Regions from separate parts of the Priestia sp. YIM B13551 genome, predicted to be linked through region 2. Evidence: a T-box and tRNA genes for the amino acid it is inferred to sense, from the RefSeq annotation. Region 2 holds a T-box; the other holds one or more tRNA genes.

Region 1 (9,918 bases), on a different contig from region 2:
GAAAAAGCCATTACCATCGCGACCAATACCGTTATTTATCGCATTTTGTTTTTCTATTTAGGCTCTATTTTTATTTTAGTAACGGTTCTTCCGTGGAATTCGTCAAGCCTAATGAAAAGCCCATTTGTATCTATTCTTGAATTAGTAAATGTACCGGCCGCAGCTCAAATTATGAACTTTATTATTTTAACAGCCGTTCTTTCCTGTCTGAATTCTGGTCTGTATACAAGTTCTCGCATGCTGTTTTCCATGTCTCAAAACGGCGATGCGCCAAAAAGTTTTTCAAAATTAAATAAAAAAGGCGTGCCAGTTAGTGCGATATTAGCATGTACAGTTATCTCGTACATTAGCGTTATCTTTAACTACATTTCACCGGACAAAATCTTTTTGTTTTTAGTGAATGCATCAGGCGGCGTAGCGCTTCTTGTATATCTTGTTATTGCATTTTCACAGATTAAAATGAGAAAAAAATATGAAAAAGAAAATCCTGAAGCATTAAAAATTAAAATGTGGTTATTTCCTTACTTAACTTACGCTACAATCCTTGCCATCACTAGTATTTTTATTGCCATGGCATTTATTGATTCATTACGTTCTCAGTTCTTCTTAACTCTTTTAATTGCTGTACTCGTCGTAGGTTCTTTTTTCTTTCAGCGTACAAAAGTGACGAGCGGCTTAGCAGCAAAAGAAAATACATCAAAATAAAAGAGGTTGAGACATAACTAAATGAATCCAACCTAAAGATGAACAAATGAGATAGATGAGCTGGACTGCTTATTACACCGCAATTGATTTCCGTGCAAGGCTTCGCTTTCCGCGGGCGGCCGCTGAGCCTCCTCGTCGCTTGTGCTCCTGCGGGGTCTCATCTGTTCCGCTGTTCCCGCAGAAGTCTTCGCCTTGCCCTCCAATCACCTGCTAGAAGGAACGAAACAGATGAAACTATATTCACCATCAAAAAAAACGAACCACGAATCAAACATATTGATTAATGGTTCGTTTTTCACTTGGACTAAAATGCTTTTGTCCCAGCCTCTTTTTATTTAAGGAGATAAATCTCCTACAATTTTTGTTCCGTGTAATTCAGCTGCTTTTGTTTCTTTCATAACCCGCTCTGCGTTGCCTTCATGAATTCCTCCGCCGGGCAAAATAATAATACGTTCATTAGCATATGTGATCAATTCTCGGATCATATGCAGATTTTGCAAAGCAGATCCTTTCCCTCCTTTGGTCAAAATACGGTCTGCTCCCAATTCACTAAGTATATCAATGGCTTTGTATTTATCTTTAATCTCATCAAATGCCATATGAAACGTAACGCTTAAAGGATGAGCTTCTGCTATTAACTCTTTAGTGCGTCCGTAATCGATTTCAGCTTCTTCTGTTAAAATGCCAAATACTACTCCGTTTACTCCAAGGTCTTTACATGCTTTAACGTCTTTTTTCATAATTTGAAATTCTGCTTCGGAATATATAAAATCACCGCTTCTTGGGCGAATAATCACGTTGATATCTGTATCAAGATGTTCGCTTGCATATTGAATGGTGCCGTAACTTGGCGTAGTGCCTCCTTGACTGAGATTGTCACATAATTCAATGCGGCCTGCTCCTAGCTTCTCTGCTTTTTTTGCCTGCTCATACCCTTCTACACACGCTTCTTTTATGTACTTCATACTCTCAACTCCTTTATTGGCTGTATAAATAAAGCCCATCTTTAAAAAGATGGACTTCCCTCTGCTATTTAATCGCTTTATGAACTTTTAATTTCTTTCCTTTAATTGTCTTGTTCTTCATTGCTTGTAACACTTTGGTACCTTTTCCATTCAGAATCTCCACATAAGAGACGTTTTCTTGAATCGTAATAATTCCAATATCGTCCGCGGTTACTCCGTCTAATTTCGCAATTGTTCCTACAAAATCGACCGCTCGAATTTTCTTTTTCTTTCCTCCGTTAAAATACAGCTTCATAATGTCTTTATTTAATGACTCGCTTTTATCTTTTTTAACTTCTGGACGCTCATTAATTTTTTCAGTAAAAGCGGATGCTGCCTGCTGTACTTCTTCTTTAGAAGGAGGAGTAGATGTTGGAATTGAAAAGCCGATATATTCCTCAATTTCCGATAGCATTCTCTTTTCATAAGGCGTTACAAATGTGATAGCCTTCCCTTTTTTACCGGCACGTCCCGTTCTTCCTGTACGGTGAACGTAGCTTTCTTTTTCTAACGGAAGATCGTAGTTAATAACGTGTGTGATATTATCAATATCAATTCCTCTCGCAGCTACATCTGTCGCCACTAAATAGCGGAATTTACCTTTTTTGAAATCATTCATAACCTCAAAACGGTCTTCTTGCACCATTGCCCCGTGAATTTTATCACAAGGATACCCAAAATCATCTAAATCATCTAACAGCGTATTTACCTGCTCTTGCGTGCGGCAAAAAATGATGCAGCTGTCAGGGTTTTCTACTGTGGTTACGTCTTTCAGCAGTTCAAATTTACGTTCGTTTTCTACTGATATAACAGAATGGTCAATCGTACTTGTCGTTAATCCATTTGCTTTGATTTCAACATCAACCGGCTTTTTCATATACTTGCGAGAAAGCTCTTCAATATCTTCAGGAAGCGTAGCGGAGAAAAGCATCGTTACACGCTCACTAGGAAGATGTTGAATAATTGCTTCTACTTGGTCAATAAAACCCATATTTAGCATTTCATCTGCTTCATCAATAACCAAATAACGAATTTTCTCTAATGCAAGCGTTTCTTTTTCTATATGATCAAGCACTCGTCCAGGCGTACCTACAACAATATGTGTTTTTTGCTTTAACTCTACTTTTTGCTTGGCAAATGGTGATTTTCCGTAGACAGCTGCTGCTTTAATTCGCTTAAAACGGCCGATATTAGTAATATCTTCTTTTACCTGTGCAGCCAGCTCTCGTGTCGGTGTTAACACTAAGGCCTGGGGCTTATTTTCTTCCCAATTAACTAATTCACACAGTGGAATACCAAAGGAAGCCGTTTTTCCACTTCCTGTTTGAGACTTCACGACCACATCTCTTTCTTCTAGCGCGATGGGAAGCACCTTGCTTTGTACTTCCGTGGGATGATTGTATTGCAGGCTAGAAAGCGCCTTAGCTACCTTGTCACTAAGACCATATTGACTAAAACTTCTTTGATTCATTTTGTACCCTCATTTATTTTAAATTAGTGATTATCTTTATCATGACCTGATGCACTATGTTTCATTATACTTTAATTCTTCTATACGCGCTCAAGATTTAATATAGCATTGATTTGTCAAACAAAAGAGAAAAGCCGCTCTCTTATTAATAAGAAAACGGCTTTGGTATGAGCGATGAGGGATTCGAACCCCCGACCCCATCCCTGTCAAGGATGTATTCTCCCACTGAACTAATCGCTCGTGATATGTATTGACTTTATTATAGAAAGAGTTATCCAATTTTGTCAACTATTTTTCCACAGTTCCCAAGTTGGAAGGATCGTCTTTACTTTTGATAAAATAAAAATATGCCATAAAGGAGCGTGACGGGATGAAAGCGCATATTGAATTTTATTTTGATTTTGTCTGTCCACTATGTTTTCTAGCCATTAAGCCTTTAAGAGAAGTCATTAAAGAACAAAAAGCTGAGATTGAATGGAAGCCTTTTGAACTTTGTCCTGAGCCAGCCCAGCAGATGGAGCAAATAGAAGATTTTTTAGAGAGACCTTGGAATCAATCGATAGCTCCCTTAGCACAACAGCTGCACGTAGAAATAAATATGCCGGACATGCCTCCAGTCCCGCGCACTCATTTAGCACATGAAGGCTTTCATTTTGCTAAAAAACATGGTCAAGAAATTGCCTATGTAGATGCTGTTTTTAAAGCTTATTGGGAAGAGGAAAAAGATATTAGCCAGATTGAAGTCTTAGCAGAAATCGCTGATTCCTTGCATTTAGATCAAGAAATATTTACACGTATCTTAAAAGACCGGACGTTCGAACAAGTTCATAAAGATAGCTTAGTTCATGCGTATGAAGATGCTCATGTAACGAAAGTACCAACTTTAAAAATTGGCAGCCGTGTATTTCAAGGATTCGCTTCCAAAGAGACACTCGAAAAAGCGCTGTTCCATGAACGTTCTGCTAAAGACAGAGAGAAATGATTTACTAAGAGGTGTATTTGATGAATATTAATTATTATTTTAGTCGGTTTTTAGCTAAGAAACCGGATAGCCCAACGTATGAAAGCTTAGCTGCTTTACAGAACAAACACATGCTTCATGTTCCTTTTGAGAACTTAGATGTTCTGTCTCAAACCCCTATCATAATTGATTTAGAACGAATTTTTCAAAAAGTAATTGTAAATTTGCGTGGAGGATTTTGCTACGAATTAAACGGTCTATTTGGCTGGCTGTTAAAAGAAAGCGGATATGAAGTCTCTTACGTTTCAGCTACCGTCAAAAAACCCGACGGCACGTGGACCATTGAAGGAAGTCACGCTACAAACCTTGTGATAGTTGAAAATCAATCTTACATCGTAGACGTTGGATTCGGAGATTCTGTGCGCAAACCAATGCCTCTAAATGGCGAAGTAGTAAGAGATGTAAGCGGCTCTTATCGTATGACAAACGTTGCTGAGCATATGTATGATTTGCAGCGATGGGAAGATGATGTATGGAAAACGCTGTACCGTGTGTCTACGCTTCCTAAGAAACTGACTGACTTTACTCCCATGTGTGAGTTCAATCAAACGTCAGCCGATTCTCCGTTTGTACACAAACGTCTTGTTACGATCGCAACCCCTACAGGGCGCATTACCCTCTCTGGTGAAACGCTAACTGTAACAGATGGAGAAAAAAAGACGAAAAGGAACGTTTCAGAAGAAGAAATACCTGATATTTTACAAAATCATTTTTATATTATTAAAGGATTTTATTAATATCTCCTTACACGAAAAACCGGCCTCTTATGGGGCCGGTTTTTGTACAGGAGTAATCATCCTGTTTTCTACAGGCGACTTTAAAATAATTGAGGTATTCACATTTCCATAAGGAATCAGTTCATCCACTAGCATTCTAAGTCCATCCATTCCAGACACGGCTGCTTTGATAAAGTAAGAAACCGGTCCAGTTACGCGATGACATTCAAGCACGTCTTCATTTTGCTCAATAAAGTCTTCAAATTCCTCCGGTTTTCTTTTTAATTCGCTTACTTGAATAAACAGCTGTGTATCTCTTCCTAAAGCTTTCGGAGACACCGTAGCGCTAAAACGCTGGATCACTCCTCGTTCCTGAAGACGCTGAAGTCTTTCTGATACGCTTGGACGGCTAAGAGCCAGCTTTTTTGATAAATCACTAATCGTCATACGTCCGTCCCTTTGCAAAATAGACAATAGTTGTGCATCGATTTGATCCATACAAACCTTTCCTTTCAAAATGAATATAATAAATAAAATCTTTATTCAAGTTGATAACAGAACAAGTATTATTTCCTTCATTTATACATGTGTTTTCTTTATTTAATATCCTATCATTAAAGTAGATGATTGAAAATGAAAATTCCGAAAAAACAAACAAAGGGGTTTATTTATGAAAAAAGTTTTATGGATTATTCTTGGATGTACGATTGCAAGTATTGGTGTTCTTATCTTGCGGCACTCTCACGTAGTGACGGGGGGAACAGCTGGTCTGTCTCTTAGCTTGTCATATGCCCTTCCCTTATCGTTTGCGGTGATCTTTTTTCTCATTAATATTCCTTTTTATCTCTTTTCCTTCTTTCAAATGGGATGGAAATTTACCGCCACAACTATAGGATCAGTGTCTTTGCTATCGCTTCTCACTTCACTCGATCACTTGCTTCCTTCTTTTACACTTCCCAGCCTGATGGGTGCTGTTACGGGCGGACTAATTGCCGGCCTTGGCTTATCCATTTTATTTATGAACGGAGCTTCTCTCGGCGGTGCTAATATTCTAGCGTTATTCGCACAGCGAAAATTCGGCTGGGATCCTGGAAAAGTGAATTTTTCATTTGATTTCCTTGTCGTGCTGTCGAGCATGTATTCAATTGGACTTTCAAAAGGAATTTTCTCTGTTATATCCATTGCGATTACAGGTTTTGTCATCAGCTACTTCAAGCAAAAAATTGCTTTACACAATCAACCGACATCCGCTTCTGCCACACAGCCTTTAGATAATGCGCTTTCTAAATAAAAACCACGATTTAGCTGTGGCTAAATCGTGGTTTTTATTTACATTTTTTCTACTTTTATAAAATCAAATTGGGCTTCATACCCTGCTCCTTGAGGACTGCAGGCATAAATACCAACTTGAACAGGTTCTTTGGTTGAGTTCAATAAGTGAGCGAGTCGGAGCTGAGTCCAAGAATCTCCATCACTTGAATAACAAACGGTGTAATCATCGTTTTTACGCTGAATTTTAAAATAAAGCGCTGATTTGTTTTGAGTAAAATTTTGACTGGACCAATCTGAGAAGCCATGGTTGGTTACGACTGCTCCTAATTGGTTAGGACCATCGGGATTGTATTCAACTGACGTTTTGATCCACGTATCTTTTGATACACGAATCATGAGACCTGCTTGATCGTAGCGATTAACTGGATATGTATGCACCTTTGTCATGATTTCAAAGTCGCCTTCTACTTCACGGTAAAGAAAGTGTCCATTGTCCGCTTCAAAGCCATAATGAGTACGCTGCCAAAAATCCGTTTTAGCGTCTGTTTTAATCACTAATCGATTCGTTTCTGTGTCAATTTGAAATTGAGCTGGTGGACAATACCAAGAAACGTCTGAATCTAATTTTCCTTCTGAAAAGTTTGTGAAAAATACTAGTTGATTACTCACTCTCTGTCATTCCCTTCTTAGAAGCTATTATTCTTCTATTTCTATTTTGCCATAATTTAACGAATAAATAAAATATTTTGATTATTTTTCTTGTAAATTCTTTTCTTTCATAAAAAAATAAGACTCTTTTACATAGAGTAAAAGAGTCTTATTTTTAAATTAATGCATTTAGAATAAGTGCTCCTGCAAAAGCAATAAAGGATAGAAGCGTTTCCAGAACGGTCCATGTTTTGAACGTTTCTTTCACTGTTAATCCTAAATACTCCTTCACCATCCAGAAGCCAGCATCATTAACGTGAGAGAACATTAGTGAACCCGCACCCGTAACGATAACAAGCAGTTCTAAGTTAACACCGGACATGTGCTCAATGATTGGTGAGACAATACCAGCCGCTGTTGTTAATGCAACTGTTGCTGAACCTGTAGCAATACGGATTAATCCAGCAATTAAAAATGCAAGCACAAGTGGTGATAGAGATAGATGTTCAGACATTTGACCAATCGTTGTACCTACTCCGCTATCGATTAATACTTGTTTGAAGCCACCCCCTGCACCAATAATTAAGACAATAGATCCTACAGGAAGCAAACATTCTTCCGTTAGTTTTTTAATCACATCTTTTGTCATACCTTGACGTTTTCCAAGCAGGTAAAACGCTGCAAAACAAGCAATTAAAAGTGCAATTAATGGACTTCCTATTAATTCTACAAACTTCACTACGCCGCTTGGCAATCCGTTAATAACAGGTGCTATAGCTGCTAAGACCATTAATAGAACGGGCAGTAAAATGACAAAGAATGAAACGCCTGTACCAGGAAGATCTTTTGATGTTGTCGTAATACGAATTAGATCAGGTTCTCCTTCTGGAATCACTCGTTTGTGAATCCATTTTGCAAAAACTGGTCCAGCGATAACTGCAGCTGGAATTGAAATGATTAATGCGTATAAAAGCACTTTCCCCGTATTTGCTCCGTAAATACTAATAGCTGCCATCGCTCCTGGATGAGGAGGAACGAGACCGTGAACAATTGATAATCCTGCAATAACCGGCAGAGCAATCAATAATATATTTTGTTTTGTCGTTTTATGAATGGAAATAACTAAAGGCAGTAGAATTAAAATTCCTACTTCGAAGAAAACAGGAATACCAATAATGAAACCTGCTACTAGCATCGCCCATGGCAGTCTTTTCACACCGAATATTCTTACGAAATAATCCGCTACCTGCATGCCGGCACCTGAATCGGCCATCAGCTTACCTAGAATTGTTCCCAACGCTAAAATTCCTACTAAGTGGCCTAAAACACCGCCCACTCCCGTTTCGTAAGCGCCAACAATTTTATCCATTGATAACCCAGAAGCAATTGCCAAAAACAAACTCGCAACCGTTAAACTAATAAACGCATGCCATTTAAAAACTGAAACACCTACAATAACAATAACAATTGCGGCAACTGTAATAGCTAATAAGTATGCATCCATCTTGCTTTCCACCTTCCCTTTAAGTAAACGCTTTCTCTATGTAGCAAAAAAGCTCTACACCCTGTGAATTTTTTAAAAAATAAGTTCCAATTATCGAAATCGTTTACATCAATTATTTTAGAAAACGATTTCATTTTTTTATTACTTAAATTATATGAAAAAAAAATTCTTAAATCAACAAAAAAACTCAAAAAAATTTTATCAATTTTCTTCCATACAATTTTAACACATAAAAAAATCCAATCATGTTAATGATTGGATTCATCTTATTTATTTGGTGATGGTTGGATCAGCCGTTTGACTGTCAATAATCGGTTTTTCGCTTGTTTTTAACGTTATTTCTTCATATTCCCCCGGCGCTAATACGCTTTTATCTCCTCTCATGAGATACGTGTAAACGATGATAGAAATGAATAGACCAAATGTCCAGGCATTATCCCATAAAAAGCGCAGTCCAGGAATCAGTAAACCTAAAACGGGTATGGCCACGCCAATTACTAATGCATAAATACCGTTTTTATTAAAACCTGTTGAATAACTGTAGCGACCGTTTACCTCATATAAATCCTTTAATGCCATCTGTCTCCTTCTTACAAGCCAGTAGTCAGCAATGGCGATGCCGTCTATAGGGCCAAGCAGCGCTCCGTATGTTCCAAGCCAGCCGAAAATATAGTTCCCGAAATTAGACATGATGTACCATGGCTGAAGTAAAATAGCAAAAATACCGGTCACTAGCGCCCCCATCGCAAACGTGATTTTCTTTGGATTCAGATTCTCAATTGCACGAGCTGGCGCGACGATATTTGCTCCCACATTAATCGTTAAAGAAGAAAGCACGATAACGATTGTTCCTAAGAAAATGATAAACGGAGGGAATTTAGCTACTAAGGCCACTGGATCCCAAATAGCTTCTCCAAATATAACGATTGTTGCTGAGGTAACAGCAATCCCAATAAATGAAAAAATACTCATTGTCAACGGTAAAGAGAAGGTTTGTGCAACCATTTGAGATTTCTGACTTCTAGCATATCGACAGAAATCCGGAATGTTCAAAGCGAGCGTCGCCCAAAATGCAATAACTCCCGTTAAAGCTGGGAAAAATACGGCTAGAAATTCTCTGGTTGATGTAAATTTAGAAGGCGTAGATAAAATGGGGCCCCACCCTCCCGAGTTTGTATAAGCCCATATAAAAAGAATAATAGCTGAAATGCCAATAACCGGAGCAGCAATCGCTCCTAACACTTTAATCGCTTGCGGTCCTTTATATGCTACTCCTACATTTAAAAGCCAAAAAAGAGCAAATACAATGGCTGTATGACCAGCTAAACCGTTCCAAGACGAAAACGAAGCGCTTAGGAGCGTATCAATTGCTTCCGTTCCAATCCATGTATTAATTCCAAACCACCCAGCAGCCACAATGGCCCTAGCCAGTGCTGGGATATGTGCTCCTTTATCTCCAAACCACAGGCGGGCAAATACTGGATAAGGAATGCCAAACTTGGTTCCAGCGTGAGAATTAAGCAAAATAGGAATAAGAACAATAACATTTCCTAAAAAGATTGTACCAATTGCTTGCC
Region 2 (9,918 bases):
ATGAGCTTGCTAAGGTTGTTATTGAGCGCGTTCCTTCAATCGAAATCGTCCGTATGGTGAGTTCAGGTACGGAAGCAACGATGAGCGCACTGCGTTTAGCACGTGGCTATACGGGCCGCAACAAAATTTTAAAATTTGAAGGCTGTTACCATGGACACGGTGACTCTCTTCTAATTAAAGCTGGCTCAGGCGTTGCAACGTTAGGCCTACCAGATAGCCCGGGAGTGCCTGAAGGAATCGCTAAAAACACGATTACAGTGCCGTACAATGATTTAGAAAGCGTACAATATGCTTTTAAAGAATTCGGAGATGACATTGCCGGAGTAATCGTTGAACCGGTAGCAGGAAATATGGGTGTGGTACCGCCTCAGCCAGGTTTCTTACAAGGGCTTCGTGATATCACATCAGAATATGGCTCACTGCTCATTTTTGATGAAGTAATGACAGGGTTCCGCGTAGCGTACAACTGTGCACAGGGCTACTATAACATTACGCCTGACTTAACTTGCTTAGGAAAAGTAATCGGTGGTGGTTTACCAGTAGGTGCTTACGGTGGTAAAGCTGAAATTATGGAGCGAGTTGCACCAAGCGGCCCGATTTATCAAGCAGGTACATTATCAGGTAATCCGCTTGCGATGACAGCTGGATACGAGACGTTAACGCAGCTAACACCTCAATCCTACGATGAGTTCATTCGTAAAGCAGATCGCTTAGAAGAAGGATTGATGGCAGCAGCTGAAAAATATGATGTGCCGTTTACGGTAAACCGAGCTGGTTCAATGATCGGTTTCTTCTTTACAAACGAACAGGTAATAAATTACGAAACAGCGAAAACATCGAATTTAGATTATTTTGCAGTTTACTATCGTGAAATGGCTAATGAAGGCGTGTTTTTACCTCCTTCTCAATTCGAAGGAATGTTTTTATCAACTTCTCATACAGATGCAGACATTGAACATACAATTGCAGCAGCTGAAAAAGCTTTTTCGAAGTTACGTGGATAAACAGATAAATAAGATTGACTTTTATATCAAAGCTTACGGAGTATTCCGTAAGCTTTTTTAGTTTTAAAGACATATTTTAATTTATTTGTTCATACATCTTTAATGACCGCGCTATTACCTGGCGGGTGTTGGAAGGGGGAGAACAATTTGTCGCAGGATAATTTATCATGTCTGCGTTTTTCCGTAGAAGAATCAGTATGGTTTCAAAAAGGACAGGAAGTCTCACAACTTTTGTCTATCTCCTTAGAGCCTCAAGTATCTATTCAAGAATATGACCAATACGTGTCTATTCGAGGAGCATTACAATTAACAGGTGAATACGAAACGTACGAGGGAGAGCACTCGTTACGCGAATATACAAATGAGAATCAAGTGCAATCTATCTCTGTCCGTGAAGACGGAACGGCTGAATTATCACATCAATTTCCTGTTGATATTACCATTCCTAAAAATCGTATTCAAAGTATTGAAGACGTATATGTATCTATTGATTTATTTGATTATGAATTGCCGGGCACAAATCAGCTGCAGCTAATGGCTGACTTGTCCATCACAGGGTTGTACGGAGAACAGCATGAAGAACGAGAAGAAGAGGAAGAGTTTTCGGAGGAACAGCACATCGTCTCCTATGAAGAAGTGGACGATGCTGAAGAAGTATATACTGAAAACGTTGCTCAAGAAGAAGAGGAACAAGAAGAACAAGAGTTTGACGTAAGCTATCGTGAAGCTCCCGCACTTTTAGAGGCAGAGGCTATTGAAGAAGATCATTCAGAAGAGCCCCCTAGTTATTTTTCATCTGTATTTAAAAAAGAATCTCGTGCTGAGCCGGTCGTGGAATATGAAGAGGAAGCATATGAACCATTTGAAGTCGAAGTGAAAAAAGAGGCCCAAATCGAGGAAGAAAGAGAAGACAACGTGATTGAGCTCTTTCAGCTTCGTCAAGAGCAAGAAAGCTTCGAAGAATCGCAAGCTAGTGAATTGAATACGTATGCTGACGTTCAACAAGAGACTGAGCAAGAAGAAGCTGAACAAGAAGAGGAAAAGATTATTGTTGAATTTCGGAAAGAAGAAAATGAAAGCGGCCGAAATGAAAACGCCCTTTATTTAACAAAGCTCTTTTCGCGGGAAGAAGAAGCTTTTTCAACGTGGAAGCTTTGTATTGTTCAAGACGGAGATTCGCTTGATACGATAGCAAACCGCTATAATACGAATGTACAAAACATTTTACGAGTAAATAATTTAGAAGATGAATATGAGCTGGAAGAAGGAAGCATCTTAAATATTCCCGTTCGTTAAAGTCGGAAAGAAAACAGTTTTGACGCATATAATGTCTTAACTGTTTTCTTTATTTTTTACGAGGAAGGAGAATATAGATGCAGCGGACAGTAGCAGACTACAAAGTATTGTTAAAAGAATATGACTTAGATGTTGACTTTATCGAAGACTACGGAAAAGTAAAAAAAGTCTATACGAAAACCGGCGTGTTTGCGCTTAAAGAAATGGCGAATCATCAAGAGCGAAATCAAAACTTCATTCAAAAGCTGCAGAACGTGTATCAAAAAGGATGGATGGGATTTGTCCCTATTTATCAAACGAAGCGTTCTCAGCCCATTGTTTCAGATGAAAGCGGCTCGTATTACTTAATGCCGTGGCTCCCAAATAATCCGACCGAAGAGCGTGATATTCGATATCATAAATTATTTCAAGAGCTTGCTAAGCTTCACGGCGCTTCGGCGCAGGAAGTAGAAGTGAAAAAAGAAGATATAGAAAATCATTATACATCGATGAAAGAAACGTGGGAAAAACGTCAGGAAGAGCTGAAGCAGTACGTAGTAGAATACGAGAAGAAAGTTTATATGTCCCCGTTTGAATTGCATTACTGTACATTTTATTATGAAATGACAAGAGCGCTTGAATTTGGTTTTGGAAAGCTCGATCAGTGGAACGATGAAATGGAAGAAAAGGAAAAGATCCGGCTGGTTACTTCTCATGGAAAGCTATCGGCTAAACATTTTATCTATGACGAGCGGGGAAATGGTTTTTTTATTAATTTTGAACATGCAAAAGATGCTTCACCGATTTATGATTTGGTCTCATTTTATTTCCGTACTCTTCGCACATACCCAGTAACTACCTATGACAGCTATGAGTGGTTTAGTACGTATGAAAAACATTTTGCTCTCAGAGAAGAGGAACGGCTGCTTTTGCACAGTTATTTGGCGTTTCCAGAACCCTTGTATCAGTGCATCGTTCAATATAGGCAGCATAAAGAAAGTAAAACAGAGCTTGAACATATGCAGTCATTTATTCGAGCATACTGGCTGACGAAAAACATTGAACAGCTCAATATTAAAATATTTGAAGTAGATCAGCAAAAAAAAATGGCAGCGGAAGCAGCTGCACAAGCCCAAGCGAACGAATAGCGCTTGGGTTTTTAAATCCAGTCGGAATATAAAGCAACCGCTAGTATGGCAAGCAATGCCAACAACAGTACATCAAAGGTTGTAGGGAAAAATAGTGTACGTATACCTTGAAAAATTGTTAAAGGAACAATAAACTGTCCACAAGCCGCTCCTGCTGTTTTGAGCCACCGCTGCAGCTGATACGAATTTACATTTATTCGTTTCTTCATTTGTACATGCCCCTTTCAATCCACGTGCCCAGGTTAAAGTAAGTATATGAAAAAAGAAAGAAATGGTGACATTTTTTTGAGTGGGCTCTTCATTTTATTTCCAAAATTAGCGAGCGAATGAAAAAATAAAGAGCAGAACAAAAAAATTATGAATATAATCATAAAAAAATGGAGAAGATTATTGACGATTCAACATTTTTTCATATAGTATAATTAAGAGAAATTCATACATAAATACAGTGAATAGGAAGAGTACGGGATGTTCGTCTTTCAGAGAGAGAAATCAGTTGCTGTGAGATTTCTTAAGAATGTGCACTCGGAATGTCGCCTATGAGTAGCTTTTTTGAACAGCTGCATAGCTCAGTAGAAAAAGCCGGTTAATCAACCGTTATGAAATGAAGTGTATAGGCTTATCAAACGGGATACGTCTATAAAAAAAGGTGGTACCGCGAAATCAACTCCTTTCGTCCTTTTATTAGGAAAGGAGTTTTTTTATGTTTATAAAAGCTTTACACAGTTTCTAAGGACTGAAACTTTATATTATGGAGGTATACATTATGTCTGAAAAAGAAGTGACTCTTCCAACGAAGTATGATCCAAAAGCCGTTGAAGAAAATCGTTATCAGTATTGGTTAGACGGGAAGTTTTTTGAAGCAACAAATGACCCTGAAAAAGAGCCATATACAATTGTAATTCCACCCCCAAACGTAACGGGCAAGCTGCATTTAGGCCACGCTTGGGATACAACGTTACAAGACATCTTAACGCGTATGAAGCGCATGCAAGGCTATGACGTTTTATGGCTTCCTGGCATGGACCATGCGGGGATTGCAACGCAGGCAAAAGTAGAAGAAAAGCTTCGCAGCGAAGGGAAAAGCCGCTACGATCTAGGCCGCGAAAATTTTGTAGCCGAAACGTGGAAATGGAAAGAAGAATATGCAAGCTTTATTCGCCAGCAGTGGTCGAAGCTAGGACTTGGCTTAGACTATTCACGCGAGCGCTTCACGCTTGATGAAGGCCTTTCTAAAGCAGTGCGCGAAGTATTCGTAACGCTTTACAAAAAAGGGTTAATCTATCGCGGAGAATATATTATTAACTGGGATCCAGCTACAAAAACAGCTCTTTCAGACATCGAGGTTATTTACAAAGATGTACAAGGTGCGTTTTATCATATGCGCTATCCGTTGGCAGATGGTTCTGGACATATTGAAATCGCAACAACTCGTCCTGAAACAATGCTAGGAGATACGGCTGTAGCTGTTCACCCTGAAGATGATCGCTATAAGCACTTAATTGGCAAAAAGGTTGTCCTTCCGATTGTAGGGCGTGAAATTCCAATCGTAGGCGATGATTATGTAGATATGGAATTCGGTTCTGGTGCGGTGAAAATCACGCCTGCTCATGACCCGAACGATTTTGAAATTGGAAACCGTCATAATTTAGAGCGTATTTTAGTGATGAATCAAGACGGTACGATGAACGACAAAGCAGGTAAATATGAAGGAATGGATCGTTTTGCTTGCCGTAAGCAAATTGTTAAAGACCTTCAAGAAGACGGTGTATTGTTCAACATTGAAGACCACATGCATTCAGTAGGTCACAGTGAACGAAGCGGTGCCGTTGTTGAACCTTATTTATCAACTCAGTGGTTTGTAAAAATGCAGCCGTTAGCAGATAAAGCAGTAGATCTTCAAAAACAAGAAGAAAAAGTAAACTTTGTGCCTGATCGTTTTGAAAAGACATACTTACACTGGATGGAAAATATTCGCGACTGGTGTATTTCACGTCAGCTTTGGTGGGGACATCGCATTCCAGCTTGGTATCATAAAAAAACTGGAGAAGTATACGTAGATCATGAGGCTCCAGCAGATATCGAAAACTGGGAACAAGATTCAGATGTATTAGACACATGGTTCAGTTCAGCGCTATGGCCATTCTCAACAATGGGCTGGCCCGATGTGGATGCAGCTGATTTCAAACGCTACTACCCAACAAATGTGCTTGTAACAGGCTACGATATTATTTTCTTCTGGGTATCTCGTATGATTTTCCAAGGTCTTGAATTTACGGGTAAACGTCCGTTTGACGATGTACTCATTCACGGTCTTGTACGAGATGCTGAAGGTCGTAAAATGAGTAAATCACTTGGTAACGGTGTAGATCCAATGGAAGTAATCGAGAAATACGGTGCAGATTCTCTTCGCTACTTCTTATCTACAGGAAGCTCACCAGGACAAGATTTACGCTTCAGCTTTGAAAAAGTCGAAGCGACATGGAACTTTGCAAATAAAATTTGGAATGCTTCTCGTTTTGCATTAATGAACATGGACGGCATCACATTTGAAGAGCTTGATTTATCAGGCGAAAAGTCTGTTGCTGATAAATGGATTTTAACGCGCTTAAATGAAACGATTGAGCACGTAACAAAATTAGCTGACAAATATGAATTCGGTGAAGTTGGACGTATTCTCTATAACTTTATTTGGGATGATTTCTGCGATTGGTACATTGAAATGGCTAAACTTCCTCTTTACGGAGAAGATGAAGCAGTTAAAAAGACAACTCGCTCAATTTTAGCTTATGTACTTGATAATACAATGCGACTTTTACATCCATTCATGCCGTTTATTACCGAAGAAATTTGGCAAAGCTTGCCGCATGAAGGCGAATCAATTACAGTAGCTAAATGGCCGGAAGTACGCCCTGAGCTTTCTGATAAAGAAGCTGCTAACGATATGCGTTTACTTGTAGATATTATCCGCGCTGTTCGTAACATTCGTGCTGAAGTGAACACGCCGATGAGCAAACAAGTAAAATTATTTATCAAAGCTAAAGATGAAAATATTCAAAGCCAGCTCGAAAAGAACCGTGCGTATGTAGAACGTTTCTGTAATCCAAGTGAGCTTGTGATTTCAACAGATGTTTCATTAGATGAAAAAGCGATGACTGCTGTTGTAACAGGCGCAGAATTAATTTTACCTCTTGAAGGTTTAATTAATATCGAAGAAGAAATCGCGCGTTTAGAAAAAGAATACGACAAGTTAAACAAAGAAGTAGAACGTGTACAAAAGAAATTAAACAACCAAGGCTTTATTGCAAAAGCGCCTGCTAAAGTAGTAGAAGAAGAGCGTGCAAAAGAGCAGGATTATGTTGAAAAACGCGAAGCTGTTCAGTCTCGTATTGCTGAATTACGCGGATAATCAATGGGTTAATGAACCAACAGAAAAAGCGTGGCTTGTATAGCGACGCTTTTTCTTTACATAATAATAGCGATGGAAAAGAAAGGTGAATAAAAGATGATAACGACATATGAAGAAGCGCTTGATTGGATTCATAACAGACTTCGCTTTGGAATCAAGCCGGGGTTAGAACGAATGGAATGGATGCTAGAGCAGCTTGATTTTCCGCAGCAAAATCTAAATGCTATTCATGTTGCTGGTACGAATGGTAAAGGTTCTACCGTTTCTTATTTGCGAAACATGTTAGAAGAAGCAGGGTATAAAGTTGGAACCTTTACTTCTCCTTATATCGAAACATTTAATGAACGGATCAGCGTGAATGGAAAGCCTATTTCAAATGAAGCAATGACTGCTCTTGTTCAGGAAATAAAGCCTATTGTGGAGCGACTAGAACATACAAACTTAGGATCAGCAACGGAATTTGAAGTGATTACAGTCATGGCTTTTCTTTATTTCGGCTATCATGAGTCAGTTGACTATGCTGTGTTTGAAACAGGTCTTGGAGGACGATATGACTCAACAAACGTTGTGAATCCTATGGTGAGTATTATTACAAACATTGGATTTGATCACATGGCAATACTAGGAGATACGGTAGAAGAAATTGCAGCAGAAAAAGCGGGGATTATTAAAAAAGAAGTCCCTATTATTACCGGTGCAGAGCAAGTAAAGGCGCTTGATGTCATTACTGAAGAAGCAAAGTCAAAGCAGGCTTCGTTATTTGTGTTAGGAAAAGATTTTGACATTAAAAACTATGAGCCCTTAGCAAATGGGGAAGGCTTTGCGTTAAAAACGCCTTATGGCACATTTGAACATTTAGAATTAAATATGCTTGGCTATCATCAAGTGAAAAATGCAGCTTTGGCTGTCATGGCCGTTTGTTATTTAAAAGAAAAGAAAAAGCTTTCTATCTCCAAGGAGCAAATGATAAAAGGGATTCAGCATACAAAGTGGAACGGCCGCTTTGAGATAGTAAATGAGCATCCTTTAACGATTATTGATGGGGCTCATAATGCAGAAGGCATTGATAGCTTGTTATCTACTTTACGCCTTCATTATGAAGATCGAAGCATTCATTTAGTTTTCAGCTGTTTAAATGATAAAAGCGCTGATCGAATGGTCCAAGAACTTGAAACAATCGCTGCAAGTATTACATTTACGTCGTTTGACTTTCCTCGTGCTCGCCCAGCTCAAGAGCTTTATGAGATGAGTACTCATCATAATAAGCATATGGACGAGGAGTGGAAAAAAGCAATTGCTTACGTAAAAGAAAAGGCGACAGGTGAACAAGACATGGTCGTGATTACAGGGTCTCTGTATTTTATATCAGAAGTGCGGGCTTTTCTTCTAAAATGAGCAAAAGCAGCAAGTGAAATCTTGCTGCTTTTAACATAATGTGAGGAAGGGATACGGATAATAAGGAAGCACTAAGTTCAAAGTATTGTCACTTTCACCCCTTAGGTAAGTGATATATAATAAACATGTACATCACTAAATAAGGAGATTGTTAACATGAGTAAGAATAATGAAAAAATTGTACCGAAAAGTAATAAAAACTTTACTGGTATTATTCTTACCTTTTCAGTGATAGCGAATGTTATTATTTTACTGCTATTCTTTTCGAATATTGGCTATCAAGGAAAAGTAAGTTTTGATTTGACTATCTTTCCACGGTTAAATGCTATTTTGAATAGTTTTACGTTTATTTTTTTAGTTGCAGCGTTGATTTCAATTTTCAGGAAAAATATTAATGCTCATAAAGGTTTTATTTTAGCAGCATTCACTTCCACACTGCTCTTTTTAGTTTCATATTTAACGTTCCATTACATTTCCACAGAAACAGCTACGTTTGGTGGAGAAGGAATCGTTCGTCCCATTTACTTCTTTATTTTGATCACACACAGTTTCCTAGCAGCGATTATTGTTCCGCTGGCACTGTTTGCACTTGTGTGGGGCTGGACAATGCAAGTTGAAAAACACAAAAAAATTGTGCGATGGACAATGCCAATCTGGCTTTATGTAAGTCTTACAGGTGTAATTGTCTACTTATTTATGGCTCCTTACTATTAAAAGACGTCTGCTTTTGCAGACGTTTTTTTATGCTGTGTTTGTTTTTTAGTGGTATAATCCTTATTACCTATAAAAAGTGTGTTTTAAGGAAGGAGGCATACAGAATATGACTTTTATGGGTATTATGATTCAGTTTATTAACGAAGGAGCTGTTTGATACTAATCAATAAAGGAGAGATATTGAAATGGATAAACTGTCAACGAGGAATAAAGGAATTTCTCTAATGAAAGTGATCATACTGGTTATCGTAATAGGTCTTCTAGCAGCTTTTCTCATTCCGTTTATTGGCAGCTATTTAAGGGAACGAGATACATTCCTTCACTCAAAAGAAAACCTACAATTAGTAAGCAGCAGGCCTGAGATGGAAGAAATAGTATGAGTTTAATTTACCTCTATGCATTTGTTTCAGGTATCACGTTAGGTTCATTTTATAACGTAGCAGGACTTAGAATACCTCAGAAAAAATCTATTTTATCTCCAAGATCTCATTGTCCACACTGTTTATACGTTCTTTCTCCACAACAATTAATTCCCATAGTCTCCTACATTAAAAATGCAGGAAAATGTAGTATGTGTCACAAAAAAATCTCCTTCATCTACCCATTCATAGAATTTTCGACAGGAAGTTTATTTGTATATGCTTTTTTTAGATTGAATATGACGTTAGAACTGATTGTCATATTAACCTTTGTTTCTTTTTTAACAATTATAGTTGTCTCAGACATAGCCTATATGATTGTCCCAAATAAGGTGCTGCTTTTCTTTTTGCCTATCTTTCTACTTGAGCGTCTTTTCATTCCATTAAATTCGTGGAGTGATTCCTTAATGGGAGGAGGAATCGCATTTTTTCTCCTCTTTCTAATCGCATTTCTCAGCAGAGGGGGGCTTGGAGAAGGAGATATTAAATTGTATGCTTTGATTGGTATTGTGCTTGGAGTAAAGCTTGTTTTGCTATCGCTTTTTTTAGCTATA

What was found. A T-box is a leader RNA that pairs with one kind of tRNA and senses whether it is charged. The one in region 2 lies ahead of ACFX4N_RS20845 (valine--tRNA ligase), so its partner is inferred to be a tRNA-Val.
Region 1: it has a tRNA-Val gene. The T-box ahead of ACFX4N_RS20845 (valine--tRNA ligase) is inferred to sense a tRNA for this amino acid. The anticodon was not compared.

What each region holds. Positions count from the first base shown of each region.
Region 1 is NZ_JBHZOX010000003.1:135,330-145,247, reverse strand. Features, by position in the region: gene ACFX4N_RS17795 (amino acid permease) at 1-705, shown strand, start outside; gene ACFX4N_RS17790 (hypothetical protein) at 778-912, opposite strand; gene ACFX4N_RS17785 (copper homeostasis protein CutC) at 1,041-1,670, opposite strand; gene ACFX4N_RS17780 (DEAD/DEAH box helicase) at 1,735-3,180, opposite strand; tRNA gene ACFX4N_RS17775 (tRNA-Val) at 3,349-3,420, opposite strand; gene ACFX4N_RS17770 (DsbA family oxidoreductase) at 3,551-4,162, shown strand; gene ACFX4N_RS17765 (arylamine N-acetyltransferase family protein) at 4,183-4,938, shown strand; gene ACFX4N_RS17760 (Lrp/AsnC family transcriptional regulator) at 4,966-5,415, opposite strand; gene ACFX4N_RS17755 (YitT family protein) at 5,588-6,208, shown strand; gene ACFX4N_RS17750 (DUF1349 domain-containing protein) at 6,247-6,858, opposite strand; gene ACFX4N_RS17745 (GntT/GntP/DsdX family permease) at 7,013-8,341, opposite strand; gene ACFX4N_RS17740 (NCS1 family nucleobase:cation symporter-1) at 8,612-9,918, opposite strand, start outside.
Region 2 is NZ_JBHZOX010000004.1:226,336-236,253, forward strand. Features, by position in the region: gene hemL (glutamate-1-semialdehyde 2,1-aminomutase) at 1-1,004, shown strand, start outside; gene spoVID (stage VI sporulation protein D) at 1,152-2,300, shown strand; gene ysxE (spore coat protein YsxE) at 2,378-3,427, shown strand; gene ACFX4N_RS20840 (hypothetical protein) at 3,439-3,636, opposite strand; T-box leader at 3,867-4,111, shown strand; gene ACFX4N_RS20845 (valine--tRNA ligase) at 4,194-6,836, shown strand; gene ACFX4N_RS20850 (bifunctional folylpolyglutamate synthase/dihydrofolate synthase) at 6,933-8,231, shown strand; gene ACFX4N_RS20855 (DUF420 domain-containing protein) at 8,388-8,945, shown strand; gene ACFX4N_RS20860 (hypothetical protein) at 9,131-9,325, shown strand; gene ACFX4N_RS20865 (prepilin peptidase) at 9,322-9,918, shown strand, end outside.